Regions from separate parts of the Paenibacillus sp. KS1 genome, predicted to be linked through region 2. Evidence: riboswitches for the same ligand, from Rfam matches in the RefSeq annotation. Region 2 holds a riboswitch; the other holds the start of a gene.

The links. A riboswitch is a leader RNA that binds a small molecule or an ion and turns the genes downstream of it on or off. The one in region 2 is predicted to bind S-adenosylmethionine.
Region 1: linked by a shared signal. The riboswitch ahead of BBG47_RS00720 (methionine ABC transporter ATP-binding protein) and the one ahead of metA (homoserine O-acetyltransferase MetA) in region 2 are both predicted to bind S-adenosylmethionine.

The regions. Positions count from the first base shown of each region.
Region 1 is NZ_MAIS01000001.1:159,648-164,578, forward strand. It holds gene BBG47_RS00705 (GntP family permease) at 1-543, opposite strand, end outside; gene BBG47_RS00710 (GntR family transcriptional regulator) at 672-1,349, opposite strand; gene gnd (phosphogluconate dehydrogenase (NAD(+)-dependent, decarboxylating)) at 1,490-2,389, opposite strand; SAM riboswitch class I at 3,034-3,141, shown strand; gene BBG47_RS00720 (methionine ABC transporter ATP-binding protein) at 3,237-4,250, shown strand; gene BBG47_RS00725 (methionine ABC transporter permease) at 4,240-4,905, shown strand.
Region 2 is NZ_MAIS01000039.1:30,467-35,397, forward strand. It holds gene BBG47_RS14590 (trans-sulfuration enzyme family protein) at 1-642, opposite strand, end outside; gene BBG47_RS14595 (aminotransferase class I/II-fold pyridoxal phosphate-dependent enzyme) at 648-1,829, opposite strand; gene metA (homoserine O-acetyltransferase MetA) at 1,826-2,770, opposite strand; SAM riboswitch class I at 2,938-3,064, opposite strand; gene corA (magnesium/cobalt transporter CorA) at 3,606-4,541, shown strand; gene BBG47_RS14610 (HRDC domain-containing protein) at 4,797-4,931, opposite strand, start outside.

The DNA.
Region 1 (4,931 bases), on a different contig from region 2:
ATCCGCTTGATAAGCGTCGATGGCAATCATCGGTGCCGGATGCGGCGGTACGAGTCCATGTACGGTAGATAGCCCCGCCAAGATTGGAATACCGATCTGCAGCAATGATTTGTTTGTTTTGCGTGCTACAGTGAACACAATTGGAATTAATAAAATAACGCCAACTTCAAAAAATACTGGGATACCTACAATAAAACCAACAAGAAGCATAGCCCAGTGAACGCGTGATTCTCCGAATTTATCAATAAGGGTAGTGGCGATTTGCTCTGCACCGCCTGATTCCGCCATCATCTTGCCCAGCATGGTACCGAGCGCAATGACGATGGCTATCGTGCCAAGTGTGCCGCCAAGGCCTTGTGTAACCGATTGCACAACATCTTGCGGTTTCATGCCTGTTAACAGACCGAGCATTAATGCTGATATAAGCAACGTCACGAAAGGATTCCATTTCAGCTTGGCAATGAACACAATGAGAAATACGATGGTAAGAAGTGTCCAAAATAGTAATGTAACATTGTGACTCATTCCGAATAGTGTGCTCATGATGTACGAGCCTCCTTTTGAAGAGTGCCGATTGTTATGAATGATTCCAAATATAGCGTTTCCAAAACAAACTTGAATACTTGTCGACAACTTGAATTAAAAAAACTTTGTATCCTTGCAGCTTGCCGTTACGAATGCGGCAAGCTGACATGCAAGGTACGGTTCGAGTCGGCGAAGTAGGCTGAGACAACCTGCTGGATCGTATGAGTATCCTTCGACTGGAGTCCTCTTACGATCGTACGGTGCTTCTCAATTACAGTGAACAGCTTCGCTTCTCCCTCAGAGAATATTTCTTCCGTTGTCATCAGCATGACGGTCTTTACGATCAGTCGAATGCTCGTCCACAGATGCATGATCCGTTTATGCTCCGCTGCAGCAATGATCGCTTCATGGAACGATAAATCCTGATATGCGAATTCAACGGCATCATTGTACTTAACCGCGAGTTCCATCTTGTCGATAATCTGCAGAAGCGTCAGAATCAGACCATCTGTGTTCACGATGGCGAGCCGCTGCTGGACAAAGCTCTCAATGAGATAGCGAACATCGTACAGCTCTTCGACATCGATAAGACTAAGCCCTAAGACAACAGCCCCCATGCGCTCCAAGCGAATAAGCCCTTCGTTAGAGAGCGTTTTCAATGCTTCGCGAACGGGAGAGCGGCTGGTGCCGAAGTCGGCAGCCACTCGATTCTCTGATATAATTTCGCCCGGCTTGATGGAGCCGTTAATAATTTGCAATCGCAGCTCACAGGCGATGGATTCCCCAAGGGATGCGCCCTGCAGCCACTGTTTCGGATAGTGTATCATGCGTGAACTCTCCTCATGATTGGTTTCCTGAACCCATATCTCACTTAACAGATTTGGTTCTGATTGTACCACAGTGCTGCATGGCGCGAGCATCGGGCTTGTGGTGATTCTATCTTCGCTATCGAAATAGGAAATGACTATTCCTTCGTTACCACTTGATGTCCGCCGAACTCATTGCGCAGTGCAGCAACTACCTTACCGTGGAAGGAATCGGACTCAAGCGAACGATATCTCATGAAGAGGGACATCGCGATAACTGGTGCGCTTGCTTGCAGCTCCAGTGCAGTTTCCACTGTCCATTTGCCTTCGCCAGAGCTTTGCATAACGCCGCGAATGCTGTCCAGCTTCGGATCTTTGGAGAAAGCATTTTGCGTCAGATCCATCAACCAGCTGCGGATAACCGATCCGTTAGACCATACGCGTGCAACTTGTTCGTAATCGAAATCGAAGTCGCTCTTGTCCAATACTTCGAAGCCTTCCGCGATCGCCTGCATCATTCCATATTCAATACCGTTGTGAACCATTTTCAGGAAATGTCCACTTCCGCTCTTGCCTGCATACAAATATCCTTGATCTACCGCAATGTCCTTGAACAGTGGCTCAAGTGTAGCGAATACTTCTTGGTTGCCGCCAATCATGAAGCAGCCGCCTTCAGCTGCGCCAGATACTCCGCCGGATGTTCCGATATCGAAGTAATGAGCACCCAGTGCATGCACTTTCTCGCCTCTAGCGATGGATTGTTTATAATGTGAATTTCCTCCGTCAATGACAATGTCACCTGGAGAGAGAAGAGGAAGCAGTGTGTCTACCACTTGATCCACGATTTCTCCAGCCGGAACCATCATCCAGATGATCTTGGGAGCATCCAGCTTCGATACGAGTTCTTCAATTGTATCTGCAGGAATTGCTCCTAGGTCAGCTGCTTTTTGACGTTGTTCAGCATTTACATCAAAAGCGACTACCTGATGCTTGTGCTGCAATATGTTATCTACGAGGTTGAAACCCATTTTTCCAAGGCCAATCATGCCTAATTTCATGCTGTATTCACTCCTGTGATCATGCTGTAAAGTACAACAAGTATACTTGTATACAACTTAGTGTGATCTTATCTTACTGTCTTCTTGCCTATCTGTAAAGTGGAAATTGTAAGCGCTGTATCTCGGCTCAGGGGTATGCTGTCTCTTTTAGAGTGATTCTTAGTGGCGGAAATTATGTATCTATATAGTAAGTGTGGATAAAAACATGACATAGCAGGAATTAGCCAACGCCGTCCATGTCAGCCAGCAGACGATCGTGCTAATTGAAAAGGGGAATTCAATCCATCTCTCCAGCTATCATCATGATCACGAAGACATTAACGATTATTCAGAGAATGTGTTGATGTGTTAGGATACCAAAGTAAATGATGTGATGTAAGGTATTCTGTTTGTGATCATGTATATATTCCCAGTGCTATAATAAGAATAAATAAAGAGTCGGCTGCAACCGACTCCTACACCCTACACAATAGCCGCTTTTAAGGGCGGAAGGCTTTTTGGAGCAAAAATAGACCGCATCCTTTAACCTAGGGCGGTCTATTTCTGTTTGTTGAAGTACTGTTTCTGAAAGTGAAATGAAAATATTGTTGACAACTCATATTTTCAGATGTAATATTTTCAACAACAAATGACAACTTCATACTACCTTATCAAGAGCGACTGAGGGACTAGGCCCTATGACGTCCGGCAACCTTACCTGTGAGTAAACGGTGCTAAATCCTACGGAATGATTCCATTCTGAGAGATAAGTGTGGCGATACTGCCAATTCAGCCTCTTTCTCTCTTAGGGAAAGAGGCTTTTTAGTTTTCATCCAGGTGATAGCAACAGAATGGCGGGGTGTGTGAAATGATTGAAATTCGGAGTTTGGTTAAGGAGTATCGAAGCAAGACATCGACCGTCATCGGCGTAAATAACGTCTCTCTTCGAATCAATAGGGGAGAAATTTACGGGATTATCGGACGAAGCGGTGCTGGGAAAAGCTCGTTGCTGCGCTGCATCAACCTGTTGGAGGAACCTACATCTGGGAGTATCCTCGTCGATGGCGTTGATTTGACGAAGCTGCAAGGAGAGAGCTTGCGACAGGCAAGACTGAAGATCGGCATGATCTTTCAGCACTTTCATCTTATCCGCTCCAAGACGGTATTTGAGAATATTGCATTTGCTCTGAAGGCCAACAACAAGTCGAAGGCAGAGATTGAACCGCGTGTCCTTGAATTGCTTGAAATGGTCGGCTTGGCTGACAAGCGAGATGTATATCCTGCTCAGCTCAGCGGTGGTCAGAAGCAGAGAGTAGGCATTGCCAGAGCGCTGGCGAATGAACCGCATGTGCTGCTGTGCGATGAAGCAACGTCTGCGCTGGATCCTGAGACGACACAGTCAATCTTGGAGCTGCTGAAGAAAATCAATCGCGAGCTTAACCTGACGATTGTATTGATTACGCACGAAATGGAAGTGGTGAAGGACGTCTGTGACCGGATGGCGGTGATGCAGAACGGCAATGTGGTAGAAGAGGGGCCGGTATATAACATTTTCTCTGATCCACAGCATCCGATGACGCGCTCGTTCATCAGCAGTCTGTTCCAATTCAATCTTCCAGAACGATTGATTCAGCATTGCAAAGGAACGATCGTGAAGATTCACTTCGTGGCGCCGCAAGCGGAGGAAGCAATCATTACTGATGTAATGACGAACTTCAAGGTTAGAGCAAATATTTTGCATGGCAAAATTGAATACATCCATGACAACCCGCTAGGCATTCTGATCTTGGAGCTGAATGGAGAAGTATCAGAGCTGCGGCAAGCACTCGACTACATCGAAGAACGAACCTATCGATTGGAGGTCATCCATCATGCTGAGTGATTCGATCATCCAACTGCTGCCGGACTTGGGCAAGGCATTTGTCCAGACGCTCTATATGGTTGGAATTTCGCTGTTTGCTGCCATAATTCTGGGTCTTCCCATTGGAATTCTGTTATTTGTAACCGATAAGGGGCTATTCCTCGAAAATGCATTTACGAAAAATGTATTAGGCTTCATCGTCAACATGATTCGCTCAATTCCGTTCATCATCTTGCTGGTGACACTGCTGCCTTTGACGAAGCTCATTGTTGGCTCAACGATAGGACCGACGGCTGCTTCTGTATCGCTCTCGATTGCGGCAATTCCGTTCTTCGCCCGCTTGGTAGAGACGGCGCTGCGCGAGATTGACAAAGGTGTCATCGAAGCGGCAATCTCCATTGGTGCAACACCGTGGATGATCATTAGGGATGTACTTCTCCCTGAAGCGAAGCCAGGCATCATGCAAGGCGTGAACATTACGGCAATCAGCCTCGTCGCTTATTCGGCAATGGCCGGTACAGTCGGTGGAGGCGGAATCGGTGATTTGGCGATTCGGTTCGGTTATTACCGTTACGACAATACGGTCATGTTCACAACCGTGATTGTCCTGATCTGCCTTGTGCAGCTCATTCAGTACGGCGGAGACTTTATAGCGAAGAAAGTAGACAAGCGATAATGCATTCGCTGTTAATCATTGAAGTC
Region 2 (4,931 bases):
GAACTTGGTTGCACTATGTAAGACTATATCAACACCAAGCTCAATTGGACGTTGATGATAAGGGGTCATGAACGTATTATCCAGCATGGTGAGCAGACCCTTTTCCTTGGCCCATGAGGTCACTTCTGCAATATCCGTAATTTTGAGCGTCGGGTTGGACGGTGTCTCCATATAGACAGCCTTCGTATTTGGACGAAGCGCAGCCTTCACCTGCTCAATGTCGGTCATATCCACTAAGGTGGACTCAATGTTCAACCGGTTTAAAATGGAGGTCAGGAGACGGTACGTTCCACCATACACATCTTCCGTTACGATAACATGATCTCCTGCCGATAACAGCAAGAATGTCGAAGAGATCGCTGCCATCCCTGATGCGAAGGCAAATCCATTCGTTCCGCCCTCGAGCAGTGCAATATATTGCTCCAATGCCTCACGTGTTGGATTGCCAGAGCGAGAGTAATCGTACTGAGGCGGATTGTAAATGTCCTCATGATGGAATGTCGTAGCTTGGTAAATCGGGACACTGGAAGCTCCCGTACCGGCATCGATCTCACCGCCAAAATGGATCAGCTTCGTCGCAAACCGGCGTGATTGCTTGCCTAACTGACCGTCTGATGCTTGATTCGAATTCTGCTCACTCATCTCCGTTATCCCTCCACTTCTACTCTAGCCGCTTCTATCGCTTGCTCCAAATCAGCAATTAAATCATCAACATGTTCAATTCCAACCGAGAATCTGAGCAAGCGATCGTCTACACCAATCTGATCCCGAATCTCCTGCGGAATATCCGTATGGGTCTGAACCGCCGGATAAGTCATCAGCGACTCTACCCCACCCAAGCTCTCCGCGAAGGCGATCAATTTCAAGTGGCGCAGGATCGGCTCTACATAAGCTGCATTCTTCAAGCGGAAGGAAAAGATGCCTGTGTTGCCCGACGATTGGCGCTGTTGAATCTCATATCCCGGATGCTGCTCGAGTGCAGGATAATACACATTGTCGATGGCAGGATGCTCTAACAACCACTCGGCAATACGGGTTGCGTTGGACTGGTGCCGCTCCATACGAAGGGCAAGTGTCTTCATGCCGCGCATCAATTGATAGGAGTCAGTCGGGCTCAGGACAGCCCCGATCGAATTATGCAGGAAGGCGATTTCTTCCGACAACTGCTTCCCTTTCGTTACGATCAGACCAGCAAGCACATCATTATGTCCGCCCAAGTACTTCGTTGCGCTGTGGACTACCATATCTGCCCCAAGTTCAATCGGGCGTTGGAAAAATGGCGTTAGCAGCGTATTATCAACGATAGTGAGAATTCCATGAACCTTCGCCCACGCCGCTACCTTCTCGATATCCGTAATCATCATCAAGGGGTTCGTAGGCGTCTCTATAAAGACAGCCTTCGTCTGCGGTGTTCTTACAGACTCAAGCGCATCAAAATCATTCGTATCTACATAAGAGGCCGTCACGCCGAAACGAGACATAATCCGTTCCAGCAGACGATAAGTACCACCGTACAAATCGAGGGAAACAATCAGATGATCGCCTGAACTGAACATCGCGAACAATGTCTGTAATGCAGCCATCCCAGAACTACAGGCAAATCCGGCATCCCCACATTCCAAAGCAGCCGCCGCTTCCTCTAGAACAGTACGAGTCGGGCTCTTCGTCCGAATATAATCAAACCCCGTGCTCTGTCCAAGCTTCGGATGCCTGAATGCAGTTGCTTGGTAAATCGGATAATTAATAGCTCCCGTTTTTGGTTCATGAACCGATCCAATTTGAGCTAATCGACTTTCGATGCGGTAGTTCTCTTCGTTGCGTTCGATCATAGTTGATGAGCCCCTTCCTTGCGCGGTACGGCTTTGCCCAATTCGTAAGGTGTTTCTTGATATACGTAGTAGTTTAGCCAATTTGAGAAGAGGAGGCTGGCATGCGCACGCCAAGTGGAGTAAGGCTTGCGGGAAGGATCGTTATTCGGGAAATAATTTATCGGAATGTCCATCTCCATCCCCTTTGCAATATCGCGGTCATACTCCCACTTCAGTGTACAGGGATCGTATTCCGAATGACCGGTCACGAAAATTTGCTTCCCATCATGTGTCGCTACCAAATACACTCCTGCTTCTTCCGACTCCGCTAATATTTCTAACTCGGCAATCTTCGCGACATCCTCTCTCCGAAATTCCGTATGACGGGATTGCGGTACAAGAAACATCTCGTCGAAGCCGCGTGTCAGATTCACATTTTCCTTAGTTAGTACATGCTCGTATACACCGAAAATTTTCTGATCCAGTGCATATTTCGCAATTCCATAGTGATGATAGAGGCCCGCTTGTGATGCCCAGCAAATATGGAACGTGGAAGTTACATTCTCCTTAGACCATTCCATAATGCGGCACAACTCATCCCAATAGTCTACATCTTCAAACTTCATCTGTTCGACAGGAGCACCCGTAATGATCATACCATCAAACTGCTCTCCTTCAATATCTTCAAATGTTTTGTAGAACGAAGATAAGTGCTGTGCGGACGTATTTTTGGATGTATGGCTTGCTGGATGAAGGAGCGTCACCTCAACTTGCAGCGGCGTGTTGCCCACTAAACGCAGGAGTTGGGTTTCCGTAGTCTCTTTCGTCGGCATCAAGTTGAGAATGATGATTCGCAGCGGACGAATATCTTGATGATAGGCTCTCGTTTCGTCCATGACGAAGATATTCTCCTGGGTCAAAATTTCTTTGGCCGGCAAATGATCCGGAATTTTAATCGGCATTGACGCTCTCCCCCTCGAAAATGGTAATTGGATGGTGTCGGCACATGAAATCACATTGGCCACAACCGCTCACAGGCCTGACTTGAAACGGCACAAATGGCTAGAGACATACAAAAAAGACCTTCCTCGACTACGAGAAAGGTCATGTTATACATGCTCATGAGCCTCTCTCATCTGTCAGTAACGACTTCCATCGTCCCTGCAAGAATTAGCACCGTGCGTCGCGCTTCATACTGCGCATCGCCGGTTGCCGGGCTTCATCGGGCTTGTCCCTCCACCTACTCTTGATAAGATTGCTTATATGAATATTCATTTGATTTGGCCTTGGTAATAATGTACGGCAAAGAGAAGCTGTTCGTCAAGAGGGGAACACAACAAAAAATCACGATTCCACCCCCTTCGCATACGATACATTATTGACGAATTCCGCCAATGGATTTTGTCTTGAAAGGTTGAAGTACGAGCGTTATACTTAACAAGGTGCGTCGAGGCCTTAACTTTTCAATGAAGGCAATAATCATTCCTTCACTGGGCGCATGATATATAAAGTCACGTACAATTATTCAAGCTGAGGTGAGTTCGGATGGATGGCGACCCGAGGTCGTTCCGTAGTACGTACGTACAACCGAATAATACGATTCGACAGGCAGCGGCAAGTTCGCAGTCCAATGTCGGGATTCGTGCCTCTGCAGAGAACCTAGTTCACTAATTGTGCCTAGGCTTATATCACGTGCGCGAACGACGGACTGCGCATGCCCAGCCTTGTTTCGAGTCGTCTGGTAACATTTAGACGATGCGCATGTCGCAATGGCGACAGCGTCAAGGAGTGAGTGCAATGAAAATCCGTCTGGTCAACGAGGGCGTCTTCACGACTGAGGAAGATATCAATGTCACATTAACACCGCCAGAGAATGGCTTCTACTGGATCGATGCTGACATTGAGGATTTGGTCGTTCTGCAGCCATTATTCAGCATGCATGATTTGGCAGTTGAGGACTGTATGAGTGAAGAAGAGCAGCGTCCCAAAATCGAAATTTATGAAGGTCATTATTTTATCGTGTTCAACAGCATTCGCTTTGACGATGAAGAGATCTTTTTACGCTCATTGAACATTTTCCTCGGCAAACATTTCATTATTACCGTAACAAAGCAGAAGATTAACGAGCTGCGTATGGTGAAGCCTGTATTGTGGGAGCAGCAAGCTAGCACGCCTGACCTTATGCTCTACCTGCTTATTGACTTGGTTGTCGACAACTACTTCACAGTAGGAGATCGAATTGAAGCGAAAATCGACAAGCTTGAGAAAGAGCTCATTATGAGCACAAAGAAAGAACATCTCAATGAAATCATCAGCTTGCGAAGTGAGATTCTGTGGCTCAAGAAGGGTCTTGGCCCTCAAAAAGAGGTACTGCTTGTCCTCTATCGTAAGGAATTGCGGCTGATCGGCGATGACCTGCAGAAGTACTTCCAGGATATTTACGAGAATGCCGTCAAAGTATCGGAGACATTCGAAACGTTCCGCGACCTTATGGGCAACTTACGTGAATCTTATCAGCTTAGCATCGCGAATCGCGCAAACGATATTATGAGAGTGTTCACAGCCATTACAACTATATTCATGCCGCTAACCTTAATAACAGGGATCTACGGCATGAACTTCGGATATATTCCAATTATGGACTGGGAGTACGGCTCCTTGTATATGATCGGATTCATGCTTGCGCTTGGTATCTTTATGTTCTACTTATTCCGCAAGAAAGACTGGATTTAATAATCAGCGGGGGGTGTTCAAAGTCATTTGATAATGACCTTGGACACCCCCGCTTTGTTTTCTTTGCATTACCGTATTCCCGATTATCCCCATTTGCTCACCTTGTTCGCCGATGACGAAAAACGAAGCCAACCACTGCGAATTGTTTTTCGCTGCTTTCCAAACAAAATAGCACGACGCCCCTAAACTAGCCTAAACAGCAGAATAAATTCATTAACGAGCTCGGGCATACGTCCTTCGAATATGTGGCATTCGTCAGCTTGCTGCTTGTGCAACGCTGCTGCTTCTCGCTCTGCTTCGATGCAGAAGCCGCAGCAATCGAATCCGCTCATAGTTCGCTTGTACCTCGGCATAGGATTCGTCCAATGCCGATTCTCCAAATGCCTTCAC